4 regions of the Streptosporangium sp. NBC_01755 genome follow, and region 4 is predicted to be linked to each of the others. Evidence: riboswitches for the same ligand, from Rfam matches in the RefSeq annotation. Region 4 holds a riboswitch; each other region holds the start of a gene.

Region 1 (4,639 bases), 1.3 Mb from region 4:
GCCGCCGTCTCACCGAGCAGTCTCTGCTCGCCGCAGGCGGGGACGCCGAGGCCATGCAGCTTGACGAGGACTTCCTCACCGCACTGGAATATGCGATGCCGCCCACCGGCGGCATGGGGCTCGGCATCGACCGCCTCATCATGGCCTTCACCGGCAAGAACATTCGCGAGACCATCCTGTTCCCGCTGGTCAAGCCGACCGGCTGAGCCTGACGGGCAGCGCCGCCGGGCCGTGTGGGACGAAGTCCCGGTCCGGTGGCGCGATCGTTTCCGCCAGGCGGTGCCGGCCAGGGCCGGACGACGGCCTGGGCAGACGACGGCCTGGGCGGTGCTCAAGGTCGAGCCGGTCGGGCTCGGCGAGCACCCTCGAATCCCGGTCGACGGTACCGGGCAACCGCCCTCACCGCTTCGCCCTCACCACCTCGCGATCACCACCTTGCGATCACCGCTTCGCGCCCCCCAGGGCTCCGTGTCGGCGCGCGTGGGCGTGAGCACGGCGCGTGAGCACGGCGCGTGAGCACGGCGCGTGAGCACGGCGCGTGAGCAAGGCCTGGGCGTCAGCAGGGCCGGAAACCGCAGTCCGTGCTCACGCTCCCTCATGCGATTTCGGACGATTTTCTGCATAGCGCAGAAACTACCTTTTAAGCATGTCCAATATTGGGCAACGCCCAGTCGTCGCCATCCGATACTTCGCGAATGCCGCAAAGGTCATCTCGTAGGCTTCCCATTTCAGAGTTTTCCGCGAGGTGTCGTCAAGGCGCCAGGCGGCGTGGCCGTCGAAGAGTGCCAGGAAGAGAGCGGTTTTCCCGGGAAAACGGGTGACTCGCTTCCGTCGAGGATCCCGCCCCGCGGGTGCGCGTCGTCGCGACGGTTCCGGTGAAACCTTGTTCTGCCAGGACCTCTGTCGTCGCAGCTAGGGGGTGCCTACGGGCTCGTGCCGGGACTCGGTCGTGACTTAACCCCAAAGGCACTGACATATCATGAGTACTTCACGTATCGCCTACTATGTCAATAGTGGGCGCGCGCTATGAAGAGTAGAACTTGACGACCTTTGAACAAGGCGTTTACCGTTCCTGGCGGACGGTATTCATTTCCGGCGTCTGGGCGCCCGGTTTCCAGAGTGGGGGGAGTGACTCTTGATGGCATATCCAGAAGTGGATTCTCGCCATGGCGACAGCCCCCTGGGCATGAGCGATATCGGTCTCAGTGACGACGACCTCGTGCTGCTGGCTGAGCTCGCCAAGGGCGTCACCGTCGACAGGGTGGGCCGCCGCCTCGATATCAGCGGCCGGACCGTCAGGCGCAGGCTCAGGGGCATCTGCGACCGTATCGGTGTCGCCACGGCGATCGAGGCCGTGGCCTGGGCGGCCCGCCGCCGCCTGATCTAGGCCCTTGGATCTTCTGTCACCGCGGGTCGCGGTGGGCGTCTCGCCGCGTCGTCGTCGGTCACCGTCCCCGCGAGGCCCCGCCTGACCGGTCCTCGCCACGGCGGGATCCGCGGCACAGGACCCGGTGCGGGTTCTCACGTCCACGGAGTCCGGCGGCTCGCGACCTGTGAGGTCCGGTTCGGAGGCTCAGTCGGCGATTCGCACCCCGCCGGCGAAGGGCCGGTTGTCGATCGTGGCGATGTGGACGACGTCACCCGTCTGGGGCGCGTGGACCATCAGGCCCGCACCGATGTAGATCCCGACGTGGTGCAGGTCGCTGTAGAAGAAGACCAGGTCGCCTGGGCGCAGCTCGTTTTTGGAGATGTGGGTGCCCGCGGTCCACTGGTTGCCGGTGTAGTGCGGCAGGCTGATGCCGACCTTCTGGTAGGCCCACATGACCAGCCCGGAGCAGTCGAAGGAGTTGGGGCCCTCGGCGCCCCAGACGTACGGCTTGAGTTGCTGGGTGAGTGCCCAGCGGGCCGCCTCCGCCGCCTTTCCGCTGCCGACGATGGGCACGCCGACCTTCACCCGGGCTCCCCTGTTGCTGACGGCTCTGGTGCGCACCTCGCTGAACAGGTCGCTCTCGACCCGCGCGACCAGCCGCTCGATCTTGCTGCGCTTGCCTTCGATCTCCTCCAGAAGCGCCTTGACCTCTGAGGTCCTCGCCTTGGCGCCGGCCTGCGCCTGCTCGGCGGCCTCGATCGCCCGGCCGACCTGGGCGACCTCCTCACTCTGCTGCTGCTGGAGGGCGTAGTTGGTGGTGGCCTGGTCGAGAAAGGTGTCGGGGTCGGTCGCCTGGGTGAAGACGAGTCCGGAGTTCAGGCCGCCGGACATGTAGTTGCTCTGAGCGAGGAGGGTCGCCTTGATGCGCCGGGCCGCAAGTTCCGACTCGCTCGTCGCGAGGGTCTTCTTGGCGCTTTCCGCGGCTCGCTGGGCCTGCTTGAGCCTGACCCGCTCGCCGTTGTACTGCTCGGCGAGCGTGCCGATCTCCTCGTGCAGTTTCTCGGCCTGCTTGGCCAGTTGCCGGAGGCTGGGCTCCGGGTCCGCCGTGGCCGAGACCAGGGGGGTGCCGAGGGTCATGGTGGCGAATACCAGGCCGATGACCGCCATGCGGCGGCTCCGCCTCCGCGACGCGCGTTCTCGATGGCGGGCGTCGCCCCCCGCGTGCTTTCCTGCACGGTCGCGCGTGCGCTTCACCAACAGGCTCCTCTCTCGGCCGCCTACCGGGTTAGCTGACGGGTTCGGGCCGGAGGCAGCCCTACCGGGTGCGCCGGTGGCACTCGGATTCACCCCGAAGGACGTGGTGGGTCCCCGGTTCCCCGGGACGGGGGATTCGGCGGGTCAGGCTTTTTGCATCTCTGACATCGAGCACGGAGATTAGTGCACTCCTGGTTCCTGCTCAACCAGAACTGCGAACTTAGTGGAGGTTCCGCAACTTAAATGTCACGGAAAGATCACATGCCAATATGATCAACATGGCCATTACGCTGCCTTTGCCTTCCTTGAGGCGGGTGTGTCGCAGGTCTTCCCAGGTCCGGGACCGTGCCAAAGATGAGCTGGGACACATTAGAGGTGTCGCACGCTCAGCGTGGTAAACCGACTACCAAGGGTCATGTGATGACCTCGGGGCGAGTGTTAAGGATGAGCCGTAATTGAAGACTGAAGAGGACGTACGCTGATCGGTCATGGAGCAGCTTGCGGAGCATTCTCCCGGACCGTTCGCGAGTCCCCAGAAGGAAGGGGGGCGACGAGCCGGATCCGAGGGAGAGGAGCGGGGGTCGCCCGCCCCCGGCGCCACCTTGGTGGTCACGGTCCGCCGTGCCCGCACCCCGGACGTCCGCGCCATCAGGCGGCTCGTCGACACCTACGGTGGAGCCGGCCCGCGCCTGCTGGAGAAGGCCACCGTCACCCTGTACGAGGATGTCCAGGAGTTCTGGGTCGCAACCGACGCTGAAGGGTTGATCCTCGGTTGCGGGGCTCTTCACGTTCTCTGGGAGGATCTGGCTGAAATTCGGACCGTTGCCGTCGATCCGACCCTCAGGGGGATGGGAATCGGCCACCGGATCGTCTCTGTGCTCATCCGCACGGCCGCCGAGTTGGGTCTGCGCAGGGTCTTCTGCCTGACCTTCGAGGTCGACTTCTTCGCTCGGCACGGATTCCAGGAGATCCAGGGCACGCCCGTCGCCCCTGAGGTCTACGCCGAACTTCTCGCCTCCTATGACGAGGGCGTCGCGGAGTTCCTCGACCTGGAGCACGTCAAGCCCAACACCTTGGGAAACACCCGAATGCTGCTGCACCTGACACGTGAGCCCGACTCTGATGACTTTAGAGCTGACTGACTGGAAAGATGACTGTTGATTCCTATGTCGATACCTTGTGCAGCAGCAAGCATGTGCGTCTGACATTTGCCACATGCGTAGTCTAAGTGAGGTGACGCGGTGAGCAACGGACAGCCGCCGTATCCGCAGGATGATCCCGAGCGCAGTCGCACACCTTCGGGACAGCCGGATTACGGACAGCACAACCCGGGACGGGCCCCTGGCGAACTCGACCCCGACGTGACGGTCATGGGCTATCGGTCTGAGGTATCACAGCCGAACACCGGTCCCGGGCAGACTCAGCCCGGCTATGGCCAGCAGGACTACGGGCAGCAGCCTGGTTACGGCCAGCAGGGGTACGGGCAGCAGCAGCCGTACGGCCAGCAGGGCGGGTATGGCGGTCAGCAGGGCGGGACGGGCGCGTACGGTCAGCAGCCCGGCTACGGTCAGCAGGCGTCCCAAGAGCAGCAGGGGTACGGGCAGCAGCAGCCCGCGTACGGTCAGCAGGGCGGGACGGGCGCGTACGGTCAGCAGCCCGGCTACGGTCAGCAGCCGGGTTATGGTCAGCAGCAGCCCGCGTACGGACAGCAGGCGTCTCAAGAGCAGCAGGGGTACGGGCAGCAGCAGCCCGCGTACGGTCAGCAGCCGGGCTACGGTCAGCAGCCCGACTACGGTCAGCAGCCGGGCTACGGTCAGCAGCCCGACTACGGTCAGCAGCCGGGATATGGCCAGCAGCAGCCCGCGTACGGACAGCAGCAGTACGGCCAGCAACCGGGTTACGGTCAGCCCTACGGCGGTCCCCCCGGTGCTCCCGCTCCGCTCGCCGAGTGGTGGCAGCGCCTGGTGGCGCGGATCATCGACGGGATCATTCTGGCGATCCCGGCGGTGATCATCA
Region 2 (4,639 bases), 1.9 Mb from region 4:
CCCGAGACGAACACGGGCCGTGGCCGCAACCCGGCCAGCACCTCACTGACCAGCACGTCCACCACGGGCCCGGTGCAGGCGGCGAGCACCACGTCAGGCCTGAACCGCTCCGCCGCCCGGCGCAGCGCGCGGGCCGAGAGCACGGGCGGATCCTCCGACGAGCCCGCGACCGCGGCGCGGATCTGCGCCGGGGACGGGGTGATGGGGGTGCGGATGACCGCCAACTCCCGCACACATCCCGAGGGCAGGTCCCGCAGCAGGCAGGCCGCCCACTTCAGGTAGGAGTCGGAATCGGCCACGGCCAGGACCTTCAACGAGAACCTCCAACGGGGATCCCCCGGGTGCATATCCGGTTTCACATGGGTGGACACGGCGCGGCTCGCATCCCGGGGGCGGCGCGCCCTCGGGCTCCGGCCGCGAGGCCATGAGGTCACGAGGTCACAAGGTCATGCCCCGGTGGCTCCCGTGTCGTGATGGGCGAACATCGACAGGTGGGAGCGGAGCGAGGGGGCCGCCTCCGCCGTCCACCACTCGTCCGGGACGTCAACCGTCTCGATCGAGACGCCCCTGGCCGAGAGCAGGACCCGCAGGGAGGTGACCGCGGTGGACGGCAGGCTCAGCACCCGCTGCCCGGCGGCCAGCCCGCGCAGAGTGATCTCGGCGGGGATCCCACCGTCGTAGACGGTGATGCCGGGCTGCTCCCCGACACCGGCGAGATCGTGGGGGTCCTCCCTGCGGTGCGGGAAGTAGGCCACCGGCCCGGCCGAGCCGAGAGCGGCCAGCCAGCCGAGGTAGTGGTCTCGATGGATCAGGCCGTTGCGGACCAGCGAGGTGCCGAGGACGACCGTGCGCTCCTCGGGACGTGGCCTGCGCAGCGGTTGTGACCGCAGCCAGGCGAAGTCGTGGGTGACCAGCTCGGCCCCTCCCGCCCGTACGGCCTTCGCCAGGTCCACGGGGACGGGCAGCGCTGTGAAGATCGACAACCGCCCCGAGCGGGCGGCGGCGCGCAACCTGAGTCCGGCCGCCGCACCGAGGACGGTTCTGAACCGTCCCGCCTTTCCCCTGGCTCTCAGCAGGGGCGTACCCGCGTGGCCGACGAGCAGCTCCAGGAGCCTGATGGTGGCCAGCCCGTCGTCGACGATCACGATCCGGCCGGGGAGCCCGGTGAGCCAGCGGAGCTGGACCTTGCCGGAGAAGGCGTCGCCCACCGCCCAGGTCGCGCCCCGGCGCGGCCTGGGCATGTCCGGCCGCGCGGCGGTGAGCTCCAGGCCCGGCGGCAGGGTGAGGCGGCCGAGCTCACGTCCCGTCACGGCCAGGGGGCGTAGCCTCGCCCTGGGCACGAGGTGGCTGCGGGCGCCGAGCAGCCCTGCGTGGTGGGCCTCCACGGCGCAGAGCATCTGCAGCGGGGATTCCACCCAGGCGATGGCCGAACCCTGCTCCCGCGCGTGGTCTCGACCGTCCTCCACGCCGGGTAATGACCCGTTCACGACTGACCCAAGCTAACCCGGTGGCCTTAAGCGCCTGGGAACTGCGGGTGAACAGCCGCCCACGCGCGTCCGTCATGATCGTCTTCGGGGCGAGGCCGTCTTCGGGGCAGCACCCTGTCGCCGGACCATGTTCGAGCCTCCCGAGGGGGAGGGACGCAGCCTCTCCGCACTTTTTACCATCGAATACTTGTTCAAGAAAAAGTCGACCCGTCCCCTCCTACCCATGGGCCCCCGATCATGCCGTAGCACCCCGGGACAGGCGGTCCACCGGCGGGTACCACACGCCCGGAGCACCGGAAAAACAGGGGATCCCGCCCATGACGGCGCGGCGACCCCAGCCGACGCGACCGGCCGGGAACGGGCGCGATCCACCCCCTTCCCCGACCAAGCGACTTCCCGCCCCAACCCCTCAAATCTGACGTTTTACCAAGTCAGAGCAATGTGTCCTACTTGTAATCGTCTGCCCGGGTGACGTACGTTCGTCCTGTTCATGGCAAATGTCTGGGTCTGTATAGGTCTACGCATTGCCGTCACATTGCCCGACCGCGCTCCACCTGGGCGGAACCCCCGCCCGCGGTGAGCACGGCCGCCGAATCCGCGAGGTCTGCGGAACCGGGGAACCACGTTCCTGGGGTGAATCAGCGCGTTCTCGCGCCGTAGGGCACTTCCCAGCCCGAACCCGTCAGCTAACCCGGTAGGCGGCATGGAAGCGAAGCAAGGAGTCGAACCCCAGTATGACCAAGAACCGCCTCACCCCCACCCTCAGCGCCCCCCGCGTGGTGAGCGCCCTCCTGGGCGCCTGCGTCGTCCTGGCGACCGGCTCCGTGGGCTCCGCCGCCCTGGCCGACAGCCACACCGCCCTGAACGCGCCGCCCGCCGACGCGAAGGTCTCCGATGCCTCGCAGAACAGGCTCGCGAGCACCCCGCTCGAGACCGCGGCCGAGAGGCTGCCCAAGGTCTCCGCCGCGCAGGTCCTGGACCTCGCCTCCAAGCAGATCGGCGTCCACGAGAACGCCCAGGGCGGCGGGACCAAGTTCCACTCGTGGTACATGTCCTCCCCGCGCGCCCAGGAGACCGTCGCCCGCGACGGCGGCACCCTGCGCGGCTACGCCAACGCCCCTTGGTGCGCGATGTTCGTCTCCTGGGTCGGCGAGATGGCCGGCATCCGGCCCACGATGGGCTGGGACGCCTACACCGTCACCCACGCCAAGTGGTTCAAGGAGAACAAGCACTGGGGCACCACCCCCACCCCCGGCGCCGTCGTCTACTTCGACTGGGCCGGTAGCAAGAGCATTGACGGCATCGACCATGTCGGCTTCGTGAAGAAGGACAACGGAGACGGCACGATCACCACGATCGAGGGCAATACCGGCAACGGCAACGTCGAGCAGCGCATCCGGCCCGTCTCCCAGGTCGTCGGCTACGGCTACCCCGTCTACTCCAACTGATCCACACCCGCCGCCCGCACCATCCCCCATGGGGCGGGCACCCGGCCCCCGCCGGTGAACGCGGGCCGATCCGCACTCGTCCAGGGGCTCCGCTCGCTCGCGCGGAGCCCCTGACGGCGTTCCCCCGGCCGCCTTCGCGACTCCTTCGCTTGAAGCGCTCCCCACGGATGAATCCGGGGGATTCCAGCCGTCCCAACCGTGCGGCTCTGCGCATGGTCGCGATGCTGTTGCTTGGCGGTTCACCTTCCGGCCCCGTTTACGGGGGTTTCCACGCCCCAGCCCACGATCCCGTTCCGGGTGACGTGGGCTCCGCCCTCCCGGCGGTGAGTAATGGCCAAGGTTGCGAGCTTGGTTATCGCTCACGCGTTCGACCGCGACTGACTGTACCAGCGCGTGGTGCGCTGCCGCAGCAGGTTCCGGACCAGCCCGAGCAGGGACGGTTCCGAACTGCTCGGCGGTCAGGCCTATTTCACGGCCAGGGTCCGACGCCGGTACCGGCGGCACCGGCGGGACGGCCGCCGCGCACCCACCCGGTCGCCGCGCCTCCCGCTCCCGCTTCCGCGAGCAGCCAGTGCACCTCACCCAGGTGGTAGAGGGCTACCGCCGGAGCGCCGTGGACATTGTCCACGATCGGGGTGAGTCCGAGACGCCTGGCGGCGGCTGCCATCATCTCGGCCATCGTGGACGTGCCGGTATGCAGGTAGACCATGTTGTGGCTGGGACCGAGCCCGGCGACGAGAATGCCCATGCGCCACAGGGCGATGGCCGCGTCGTCGTCGGTGGCGGTGCCCGGGACGCGCGGGTCGAACTGCCGCCGGGCGTCGCGCCACGCGTTGGTCAACGCCCGCAGGACCCTACGGTGTAGTGTTCTGGGCACCTCGACGCGCACGGCCGGCGACCGCTTGAAGCCGGTGTCGCCGGCGTCGGCCTGGGTGACGATGGCCCAGGCCAGCCCTGACAGCAGCCGGGCGATCCGTGCCGCCACCGCCTCGCTGCGCGTCTCCACGACGGGAAGATGACGCGACGCTGTGGCGGGTGTCCCCCCGCCGGTGTTCCCGGGTCCGGCAGGGCGCAGATGTTGCCAGGCGAGCGCCGCCTCCAGCATGCCGTACCCGCCGATCGGAGCCTCCGCGAGGGCGCGGTGGACGTTGCCGCTCGCGCAGTCGTGGCGTCCGGCGGACGGTGACCTCGTGAGGGGGGGCGACGCGGTCGGGCCGGGGATCCGATAAGCGATCGGGGTGCTTGTCATGATCTCTGATCTCCTGTGCGGTCAGTTTCCGGGGATCGGCCTGTCGTCGGCGACGATCCGGCCGCCGCGGACCCGATAGGCCCACACCGTGACCGAGGATCTGGCGAGCTCGCCGTCGCCGTTGAATCGGATCTTCGTAGTGATACCGGCGCCGGAGTGGCCGTCGACAAACTCCTCCATGTCAGAGCGTCGCGTCCTGCCTGCGTCGATGCCCCGAAGGAAGACGGTGGCGGCGTCGTAGGCCTCCGCGCTGTAGGTGCCCGGGTCGTGGTCGAAACGGATCCGGTAGCGCCGGGCGAACCCGGGATCCTCCTCCGGCGGCCGGCACGGGCAGGTGAGAACCGCACCCTCGGCGGCCTTGGCCCCCGCCGTGCGGACGAATCCGTCGTCCTTGACCGCGTCGCCCGAGACGAAGACGGCGCTCACGCCCGCGTCGCGCAGCTCGCGCAGGAGCC
Region 3 (4,639 bases), 4.0 Mb from region 4:
ATCCCGGCGCTCGCCCGGGATACCGGAGCTGCCACCTGCGGCTGTAGAGCAAAGCATGCGAAAAGGTGATCTAAACCTTACTTGTTCTGTACTATTCGCCGCAGGTCTGTGCAGTCTGGAGGCGTTGACGTGGCCGTGGCTGGTGTGCCGGTTGGACTGATTCGGATACCGGTGGCGGCCGGGCTCGCCCTCGCACTGCTGATGCTGCCGGTGGGCGGAGCGTCCGCGGAGCCGAAGCCGACACTCGCGCAGGCCAAGAAGAAGCTGGAGAAGCTCAACGAGCAGGCCGATCAGGTCGTCGAGAAGTACAACCAGGCCTCGGAGAAGTGGAAGCGGGCCAGGAAGAAGTACATGACGCTGACCGGCGAACTCGCCCGCCAGAGCGAGCAGGTCGCCGGGCTGCGCAAGGAGCTCGTCACGATGGCGGTCAGCACCTACCAGGTCGGTGCGATCAACGGCTGGGAAGGCATGATCTACCAGTCCGACCCCGGCGCGCTGCTGAGCGGCCTGGCCGCGGTCGACCAGATGTCGGCTTCCCGCGCCCAGTCGCTGGGCGCCTTCGACACGGCCACCAAGACGCTGCGGATCAACAGGAACCTGGCCAAGGGTGCGCTGAGCGAGGCCGACGAGACGCGCGACGAGCTGGCCAGGGAGAAGGCCAAGGCCGACAAGATGGTCAGGGTCCAGACGAAGCTCCTGCGCGAACTCAACGTCTTCAAGGCGGGCGACCCGGACAGCACCGGAATCCAGTACACCGGCCCCGCCTCGGGCAACGCCCGCGCCGCGCTGCAGTTCGCCTTCGCGCAGGTCGGCAAGCCCTACCAGTACGGTGGCACGGGCCCCGGCGGCTGGGACTGCTCCGGCCTCCTCCAGGCCGCCTGGCGCAGCGGGGGAGTCAGCCTGCCGCGGACCACCTGGGAGCAGTGGAGCTGGGGCGCGAGCCGCAAGGTCTCACTGAACGACCTCCAGCCGGGCGACCTCATCTTCAGCGAGGGCCTGGGGCACGTCAGCATGTACGCGGGCAACGGCCGGATCGTGCACGCCCCGCAGACCGGCGACGTCGTCAAGGTCGTCCCGCTGTCGGCCTACGGCCGTCGTCTCGCCGGAGCCGTCCGCCCCTGACGCACGGTGCGGGGTCCTGCCCCGCCGGCCGTGTACCCGACGCCGGCCGTGTACCCGGTGCCTCGCACCGGGTACGGCACCTTCCGCCGGCTCCTCGAAGCGATGCTCGACGCCGCCGGGTTCGAGATTCGTCGAGGCGGACTTCGGAGAGTCGATCACGGCGCCCGCACGTGCGTCCGGCGCCGACCCGCCTGCCGGCGACCGCAGCTGCGGGGCCTCTCACTAGATCACCCGATAATCCGGCAAGTGTGATGAATATTACAGAAATCACGATTTATCAGGTGTGATGTCAGAAGTGTGACGAGAGTCATATCTCGATAGCATAAATGGCTATTAAGCAGGGATAACGGTAAGATCAAGAAGACTTATCGATCTTCCTGCTCGGTGAATGCTTTGCCAAAAATTGAAGAATCGGGGTAACTTCTGGCATTGCGACGTTCAAGCCAGGTCGTCGCGGTGAATGTCGGTCTTCGGGCCGGTTTCTCGATAGAAATCCAACCGGCCGCCGTGCCCCTGCCGGGGGCGGACCTCATTACGGCGGCCCGCCGAATCCATACAGCCAGGAGGTATGGAACCGGGGACCCAAAAGGCCCGACACATCGTGGCCAGGGGGTGAATCGGCGCATTTGTGCCGTAGGGCATCTTCCAAGCCCGAACCCGTCAGCTAACCCGGTAGGCATCAGTGGAAGCACCAAGGAGAAATCCTGTCTACCACCCCGTTTAACACCCGTCTGTCGCGCCTTTTCCGCCTTTCCCTCGGCGGCATCGCCCTCACCCTGACCGCCTCAGCCGGAGCGGTCACCCTGGGATCCACGGCGGCCGGGGCGATGACGGACAGCACCCCTGAGATCCTGGTCAACACCGCGGCCGGCGTCTCCGAGCAGGTCGAGAGCACGAAGAGTACCGACACCCGGGCCGTGAACAAGACCAAGGCCGACGCCAATGTGAAGACCAAGATGAGCAGGGCGGCCCTGCAGAAGACTCGGGCCCGCAAGGCCGTCTCGGCGGCCAAGAAGCAGGTCGGTGATCCGTACCGGTGGGGCGCCTCCGGTCCGGGCGCGTTCGACTGCTCAGGGCTCGTCAAATACGCCTGGCGCAAGGCGGGCGTGTCCATCCCCCGGATCACGCACAGCCAGTACCGGGCGATCAGGAAGAAGGTCTCGTGGAGCCGACTGCGCCCCGGTGACCTGATGTTCTTCAGTGGAAAGGGCCACGTCGGCATGTACGTCGGCGAGGGCAGGATGGTCCACTCGCCGAGCAGCGGCAAGACGGTCCGGATCGTGAAGCTGAAGGGGTACTACAGGTCCTCCTTCGCCGGAGCGGTCCGGCCCGGAGCCTGAGCAGGGCGCAGCGGCCCCGTCCATGTCAACAGGGACGGGGCCGCTCCGTTTCCCGGCGAAGGTCGCGAGCGCGTGGCCGCGATGCGGGGCAGCCCGGTTCCGTGCTTCCTGGTTCCGTGCTTCCTGGTTCTGTGCTTCCGGCAAGGTGCGGTGCGATACCGGTCGAGTAACATCGACTCGCTATGTCCGTCCCGAAGGGGCGCCGCGCCGTGCTCGCCGGGATGCTGGCGCTGATGAGCGTCGGCCCGTTCGCCGGGACGGGACCTCTCCTGGCCGGAGCCGGGCCGCTCCCGCGCGACTCCCGGGACCCTCGGCACCTTTCCGCCCCCCACGATCCTCCCCGCGACGTCGGAGAACTCCCCGGCGACCTTCGTGACCTGTGGCCCGGCGCCGCCGTCGTCGTCCGGAGCGAGCACTCCCTCGTGATCGGTCACGGCGTCGCGCCCGCCGTCCTGCGGGACCTGGCCGCCAGGGCCGACCGGGCCCGCCGCGCGGTCGCGGCGATCTGGGGGCCGGTCCGGGCGGTGATCCTTTTTCCCGCCACCGATGCCGAGGCCGCGGTGCTCGCCGGGGCCGGGAGCACACACGGCCTGGCCGCGCTGGCGACCGCGGATCGGGTGATCGTCCTGCCCTCCGGCTACGCGAGGCTCACCACGGCCGGAAGGGACGTGGTGATCACGCACGAGCTCGTTCACGTGGCCACCGGCGCGACCCGTGGCGGCCGGGTGCCGACGTGGCTGTCGGAGGGCTTCGCCGACTACGTGGGTTACCGCGACGCCGGGATCTCCGTACGGAAGGCCGCCGCCGAGCTGGCCGCCGAGGTACGGGCCGGAGTCCTGCCCGCCCGTCTTCCCGGTCCCGCGGACTTCGCCCCCGGTGCCCCGCGGCTCGCGCAGGCATACGAGGAGGCCTGGCTCGCCTGCCGGTTCATCGCGGAGCGCTTCGGCGAGAAGGCCCTGGTGAGGCTCTACGGTGGCGATGTCGCCGGCACGCTCGGCCTGTCGCCGGCCGAACTCACCGAGGCGTGGCGCGACTACCTCGGAAAGGAACTCGCCTGACATTCTTGTGCCCTCCCCGTGATCAGGGGGCGGGGCTCCACGCTGGAGGTGTTTGATGACGCTGAGCACGAAGGACGCGCCCTCGGATGTGCGGCCGGCGGGGTGGGCGCTGGCCGTGCTGGGGGTGGTCACGCTGGCGGTCGTGGCGTTCACCACGCCCTGGCGGGCGCTGAGCAAGCGGGCCCCGGTCGTCGTCCCCGATCCGGCACGCGACTTCACCGCCGAGCAGATCGCCAGGTCCGAGGCGTTCGACAAGCTGGTCAGCGTACCGGGTTACCTCTCCCTCGGCCTGACGCTGGTGGTGGCGGGGGTGCTGGTGGGCACCCCGCTGGGCGCGCGGCTCGTCGGCCGGCTGCGGGGACCGTGGTGGTTGCGGGCGCTGCTCGGCGTGCTGGCGCTGTCGGTGGCCGTCGCGATGCTGCGCTGGCCGCTGGGGATGTGGTCGGAGACCTATCTGCGCGACTTCGGGCTGTCCACCCAGACCTGGCCGACCTGGACCGTCGACCGGATCAAGAGCCTGGGCGTCGGCACCGCGCTGACAGCGATCATGGTTCTGGCGGTGGTCGCGCTGGCGCGGCGCTACCGGCGCTGGTGGATCCCCGCGGCGGCCGGCGCGTTCGCGCTGACAGTGGCGGCCTCCTTCGCCTACCCGGTGCTCATCGAGCCGATCTTCAACGACTTCAGGCCGATGGAGGCCGGACGGCTCCGCGACGACCTGCTCGCCATGGCCGCCAGGGACGGCGTGCCGGTCGAGAACGTGCTCGTCGCCGACGCCTCCCGGCGGACCACCGCGCTCAACGCCTATGTCTCCGGATTTGGCGCGACCCGCAGGATCGTCGTCTACGACACGCTGCTCCGGGCGCCCGCCGACGAGGTCGAGCTGGTGGTCGCGCACGAGCTTGGTCACGCCAAGGCGGGTGACGTGCTCTCCGGTACGCTCGTCGGCGGTCTGGGCGCGGCGTTCGGGGCGTGCCTGCTCTACGTGGTGACCTCGGCGGGGGCCGTGCGGCGCCGCGCGGGGATCTCCTCCGTGGGCGACCCGAGGGCGGTGGGCCTGGTCATGGGGTTGCTCAGCCTGGCCACGGTGCTGTCAGGGCCGGCCCAGAACCTGGTGAGCAG
Region 4 (4,639 bases):
AGCACACCGTCGCGCTGATCCTCGCCTCCGCCCGCAACGTCGCCCAGGCTCACTCCGCACTCAAGGGCGGTGAGTGGAAGCGCTCGAAGTACACCGGCGTGGAGCTCGACGAGAAGGTCGTCGCCATCCTCGGTCTCGGCAAGATCGGCCAGCTGGTCGCGCAGCGCCTCCAGCCGTTCGGCGTCGAGCTGATCGCCTACGACCCCTACCTGCAGCCGGCCCGCGCCGCGCAGATGGGCGTCCGCCTGGTCTCGCTGGAGGAGGCCCTGCGCGAGGCCGACTTCATCACGGTGCACCTGCCCAAGTCCAAGGAGACCATCGGTCTCATCGGTGACAGAGAGCTGCACGCGGTCAAGCCGAACGTCCGCCTCATCAACGTCGCCCGCGGCGGCATCATCGACGAGAACGCCCTCTACTCCGCGATCAAGGAGGGCCGCGTCGCCGGCGCCGGCATCGACGTGTTCCCGAAGGAGCCGGTCACCGACAGCCCGCTCTTCGAGCTCGACCAGGTGGTCGTCACCCCGCACCTGGGCGCCTCCACCCACGAGGCCCAGGAGAAGGCCGGCACCCAGGTGGCGCGTAGCGTGAAGCTCGCCCTGGCCGGGGAGTTCGTGCCCGACGCGGTCAACGTCCAGGGCGGCGCCGTCGCCGAGGGCGTCAAGCCGGGCCTGCCGCTGGCCGAGAAGCTCGGCCGGGTGTTCACCGCCCTCGCGGGCGAGGTCGCCACCAAGCTCGACGTCGAGGTGCGCGGCGAGATCGCCGCCCACGACGTCCGCGTACTGGAGCTGGCCGCGCTCAAGGGCGTCTTCACGGACGTGGTCGAGGACTCCGTCACCTATGTCAACGCCCCGCTGCTGGCCAAGGACCGCGGCGTCTCGGTCGAGCTGGTCACCAGCACCGAGAGCCCCGACTGGCGCAACGTCGTGACGGTCCGCGGCGTCCTCGCCGACGGCCGCGCGGTCTCGGTCTCCGGCACCCTGTCGGGTCCGAGGCAGATCATGAAGATCGTCGAGGTCAACGGCTACCAGATGGAGATCGAGCCGACCGACCACCTGTCGTTCTTCACCTACACCGACCGCCCCGGCGTCGTCGGCGTGGTCGGCCGCATCCTCGGCGACCACTCGATCAACATCGCCTCGATGCAGGTGGCCCGCGACGTCAAGGGCGGCAAGGCCCTCATCGCGCTCACCGTAGACACCGCCATCCCGGCAGAGGTGATCGACCAGATCGGTGCGGAGATCGGCGCCGACAGCGGTCGCTCGGTCGACCTGGCCGACTAGGCCCGGTAGGCAAAAGATCCACCGAGATGGCCGCCGCCCCGCAGTGCGGGGCGGCGGCCATCTTTCGTCCCGGCATGTGAGAAGTGTGTACACCGGGTGAGACGGTGCTTCGGCCGGCAGGTAACCTGAAGTGGAATGCGCCAGGTCTTACCTGCCGCGACGAGGCCTGACAGGGACAGGCCGGCAACTCGCCGGCTCCACACCACGAATCATCGGTCCGTGATCCGGATCCGTGACATCAGGCCTGGCCGGAGCCCTGATCGGAGTCTCGACCATCTTCCTTGCTCGCATGCGACCGAGACGAGATCCACCATGTACGACATGTATCCCTGGAACCGCGCCGAAGAGGTCGAGGACGAGGCCGCCGAGGCGCTCCAGACCGCCCTGGACCGCCGGGACAACGGTGGTGCTCCCATCCGCTGAACCTGATTCCCGATGCCGTCGGGATTTTTGGGGCTTTCTACCGGTTGCCGGCCGGCGTGTCCTATCCGCCGGTCGCGATTTTGATCTGTTCGGTCAGCTTGACCCCCTGCGGATCGGGGCGCACCGCGCCGACGAAGGAGGACCGGCGCCAGGCGCTGAGCTTCTCCTCCTTGACCACGTCGCCGCTCCGCGGGGCGTGGACCATGTAACCGGGCCTGGTGATCATGCCGACGTGGCCGAGGCCGCTGAAGAAGGCCAGGTCACCGGGCTTGAGATCCTTCCAGGCGATCTTCTTGGAGAAGGCCGCGTACTGGTCGTTGGTGACGCGGGGCAGTGTGATCCCGGCGGCGCCGTAGGCGCGGAGCATCAGGCCCGAGCAGTCGAAGCCGCCGTTGCCGGTGCCGCCCCAGACGTAGGGCGTGCCGCGCTTGGACATGGCCCAATTCACGGCTTTCCGCCAGGCGGGCCTGGGCGTCGCGCTTTTCAGCGCCGCCTTCAGCGTGGAGGTGCCGAGCGCGGGGGATTCGGGGGAGGGGAGGGGGGCGGCGGCCAGTGCCGCTGTCGGCGCCATGGCCGAGGCCGCGAACACCGCGGCGCCGGAGACGAGGATGGACAGGACGCGAGAGTACATCTTGCCGGACAGGATGATTCCTTCCATAGGGCCGGCCGGGTGAGCTGTCGGGCTCGGGCGTGGAGGCCGCCCTACGGTGCGCGAGCGCACCGATTCGCCCCAAGGAATCCCGTGATGGCGGCCGGGAACGCGCTCCGGGGGAGGAGCGGGTTCCCGGGGGCCGGGTGGATCCCGGAAAAAGTGGTTCCCCGGCTCCGTACGGGCCGATAAGGGGATGGTCCGTACGGATTAGGCATCAATGTGAATGGGGAGGACGATAACGAAACCTCGCGAAACGGTCAATAGGGAGTAAAAAAGGACAAAGTGATCACATGTGGACGTGTGGACGTGTTGACGTGTCCGAAGAGTGAGACCAGTGTTCGATCACCGAGACGGACAGGTAAGGTGCCTGCATGGATTCGCGTAACATTCGCCTGGCGGTCATCCCCGGGGACGGGATCGGAGTCGAGGTCGTCACCGAGGGACTGAAGGTCCTCGAAGCGGTCGGCACCAAGATGGAGACCACCACGTACGACCTCGGAGCCAAGCGCTACCACGAGACCGGCGAGACCCTGCCCGACCCGCTCCTCGACGAGCTACGCGGATACGACGCGATCCTGCTCGGCGCGGTCGGCGACCCCAGCGTGCCCCCGGGCATCCTGGAGCGCGATCTGCTGCTCAAGCTCCGCTTCCAGCTCGACCACTACGTGAACCTCCGCCCGGTCAAGCTCTTCCCCGGCGTCGAGACGCCGCTGGGCAATGCCCGCCCCGAGGACATCGACATGATCGTCATCCGCGAGGGCACCGAGGGCCTGTACGCCGGAGCCGGCGGCGTCCTGCGCCGCGGCACGCCGCACGAGATCGCCACCCAGGAATCGCTGAACACCGCCTACGGGGTCGAGCGTGTGGTGCGCTACGCCTTCGAGAAGGCCGTGGCCCGCCCCCGCAAGAAGCTGACGCTGGTCCACAAGACCAATGTGCTCACCTACGCAGGCGACCTCTGGGCCCGCACGTTCGACCGGGTCAGCCTGGAGTATCCCGAGGTCCAGACCGACTACTGCCACATCGACGCGGCCTCGATGTTCTTCGTCAGCCAGCCGGAGCGCTTCGACGTGATCGTCACCGACAACCTCTTCGGCGACATCATCACCGACATCGGCGCGGCGATCGCCGGTGGCATCGGCCTGGCGGCCAGCGGCAACGTCAACCCCGACCGCACCGCGCCGAGCATGTTCGAGCCGGTCCACGGCAGCGCCCCCGACATCGCGGGCCAGGGCAAGGCCGACCCGACCGCCACGATCCTGTCGGTCGCCATGCTCCTGGACCACCTGGGCCTGGCCGACGAGGCGGCCCGGGTCGAGCAGGCCGTCGCCGACGACCTGCTCGAGCGGCTGGCCGGCTGGGCCGGCCGGACCACCCAGGAGATCGGTGACGACATCACCGCGCGAGTAGCCGGCTGAGGAAGCCGCCCCCTCGACTCTGACGCGCCCGGCGGCTCTCTGAGCCGCCGGGCGCGTTTTTGTTTCCTCCGCACTGCCGGTTTGCGGCATGGATGCAGTAGTTTCCCGTTACCCGGTCCAACGCAGAATGGACCCGAGGTAAGCCAGACATCAAGATAAGGATCCGCGTCATGACCACCGCTCAGAAGCTCAGCTTCGACGTGCAGCTCTCCGACCACGCTCGTACCGCGGCCGAGCGCGAGCAGGTAATGGCGACTCCGGGGTTCGGTCAGGTCTTCACCGATCACATGATCTCGATCGACTACACCGAGGGCGAGGGCTGGCACGACGCCCGGCTCATGCCGTACGGCCCGCTCAGCCTCGACCCCGCGACCGCGGTCTTCCACTACGCGCAGGAGCTCTTCGAGGGCATGAAGGCGTACCGCCAGCAGAACGGTGCGATCGTGACCTTCCGCCCCGAGGCCAACGCCGCCCGCTTCAACACCTCCGCGCTGCGGATGGCCATGCCCGAGCTGCCCGAGGAGACGTTCGTCGAGTCGCTGGAACTGCTCGTCCAGACCGACCGCGAGTGGGTTCCGACCAGGCCCGGACACAGCCTCTACCTGCGCCCCTTCATGATCGCCACGCAGCCGGCGCTCGGGGTCAACTACCCCTCCAGGACCTACAAGTACATGGTGATCGCCTCTCCGGCGGCGGCCTACTTCGGCGGCGGGCAGGCGGTCAGCGTCTGGCTCTCCACCGAGTACACCCGTGCGGCCCCCGGCGGCACCGGCTTCGCCAAGTGCGGCGGCAACTACGCCGCGGCCTTCGTGGCCCAGCGCCAGGCCGTCGAGCAGGGCTGTGACCAGGTGGTCTGGCTGGATGCG

Evidence for each region. Region 4 has a riboswitch for cyclic di-AMP ahead of OG884_RS09065 (C40 family peptidase). Riboswitches for the same ligand answer to the same signal wherever they lie in the genome.
Region 1: it holds a riboswitch for cyclic di-AMP, as region 4 does, so the genes downstream of both, OG884_RS14950 (C40 family peptidase) here and OG884_RS09065 (C40 family peptidase) in region 4, are expected to answer to the same signal.
Region 2: it holds a riboswitch for cyclic di-AMP, as region 4 does, so the genes downstream of both, OG884_RS00470 (CHAP domain-containing protein) here and OG884_RS09065 (C40 family peptidase) in region 4, are expected to answer to the same signal.
Region 3: it holds a riboswitch for cyclic di-AMP, as region 4 does, so the genes downstream of both, OG884_RS29115 (C40 family peptidase) here and OG884_RS09065 (C40 family peptidase) in region 4, are expected to answer to the same signal.

Annotation. Positions count from the first base shown of each region.
Region 1 covers NZ_CP109131.1:3,253,089-3,257,727, reverse strand. The annotation lists gene lysX (bifunctional lysylphosphatidylglycerol synthetase/lysine--tRNA ligase LysX) at 1-206, shown strand, start outside; gene OG884_RS14955 (LuxR C-terminal-related transcriptional regulator) at 1,187-1,387, shown strand; gene OG884_RS14950 (C40 family peptidase) at 1,574-2,623, opposite strand; cyclic di-AMP (ydaO/yuaA leader) riboswitch at 2,629-2,775, opposite strand; gene OG884_RS14945 (amino-acid N-acetyltransferase) at 3,112-3,765, shown strand; gene OG884_RS14940 (hypothetical protein) at 4,015-4,515, opposite strand; partial or broken gene OG884_RS14935 (RDD family protein) at 4,579-4,639, shown strand, end outside.
Region 2 covers NZ_CP109131.1:126,467-131,105, forward strand. The annotation lists gene OG884_RS00460 (DUF6716 putative glycosyltransferase) at 1-314, opposite strand, end outside; gene OG884_RS00465 (hypothetical protein) at 447-1,487, opposite strand; cyclic di-AMP (ydaO/yuaA leader) riboswitch at 2,065-2,203, shown strand; gene OG884_RS00470 (CHAP domain-containing protein) at 2,222-2,935, shown strand; gene OG884_RS00475 (hypothetical protein) at 3,405-4,184, opposite strand; gene OG884_RS00480 (branched-chain amino acid ABC transporter substrate-binding protein) at 4,206-4,639, opposite strand, start outside.
Region 3 covers NZ_CP109131.1:6,114,680-6,119,318, forward strand. The annotation lists gene OG884_RS29110 (C40 family peptidase) at 145-1,122, shown strand; cyclic di-AMP (ydaO/yuaA leader) riboswitch at 1,656-1,816, shown strand; gene OG884_RS29115 (C40 family peptidase) at 1,950-2,462, shown strand; gene OG884_RS29120 (hypothetical protein) at 2,645-3,520, shown strand; gene OG884_RS29125 (M48 family metallopeptidase) at 3,576-4,639, shown strand, end outside.
Region 4 covers NZ_CP109131.1:1,996,403-2,001,041, reverse strand. The annotation lists gene serA (phosphoglycerate dehydrogenase) at 1-1,280, shown strand, start outside; gene OG884_RS09065 (C40 family peptidase) at 1,765-2,361, opposite strand; cyclic di-AMP (ydaO/yuaA leader) riboswitch at 2,349-2,579, opposite strand; gene OG884_RS09060 (3-isopropylmalate dehydrogenase) at 2,727-3,773, shown strand; gene OG884_RS09055 (branched-chain amino acid aminotransferase) at 3,944-4,639, shown strand, end outside.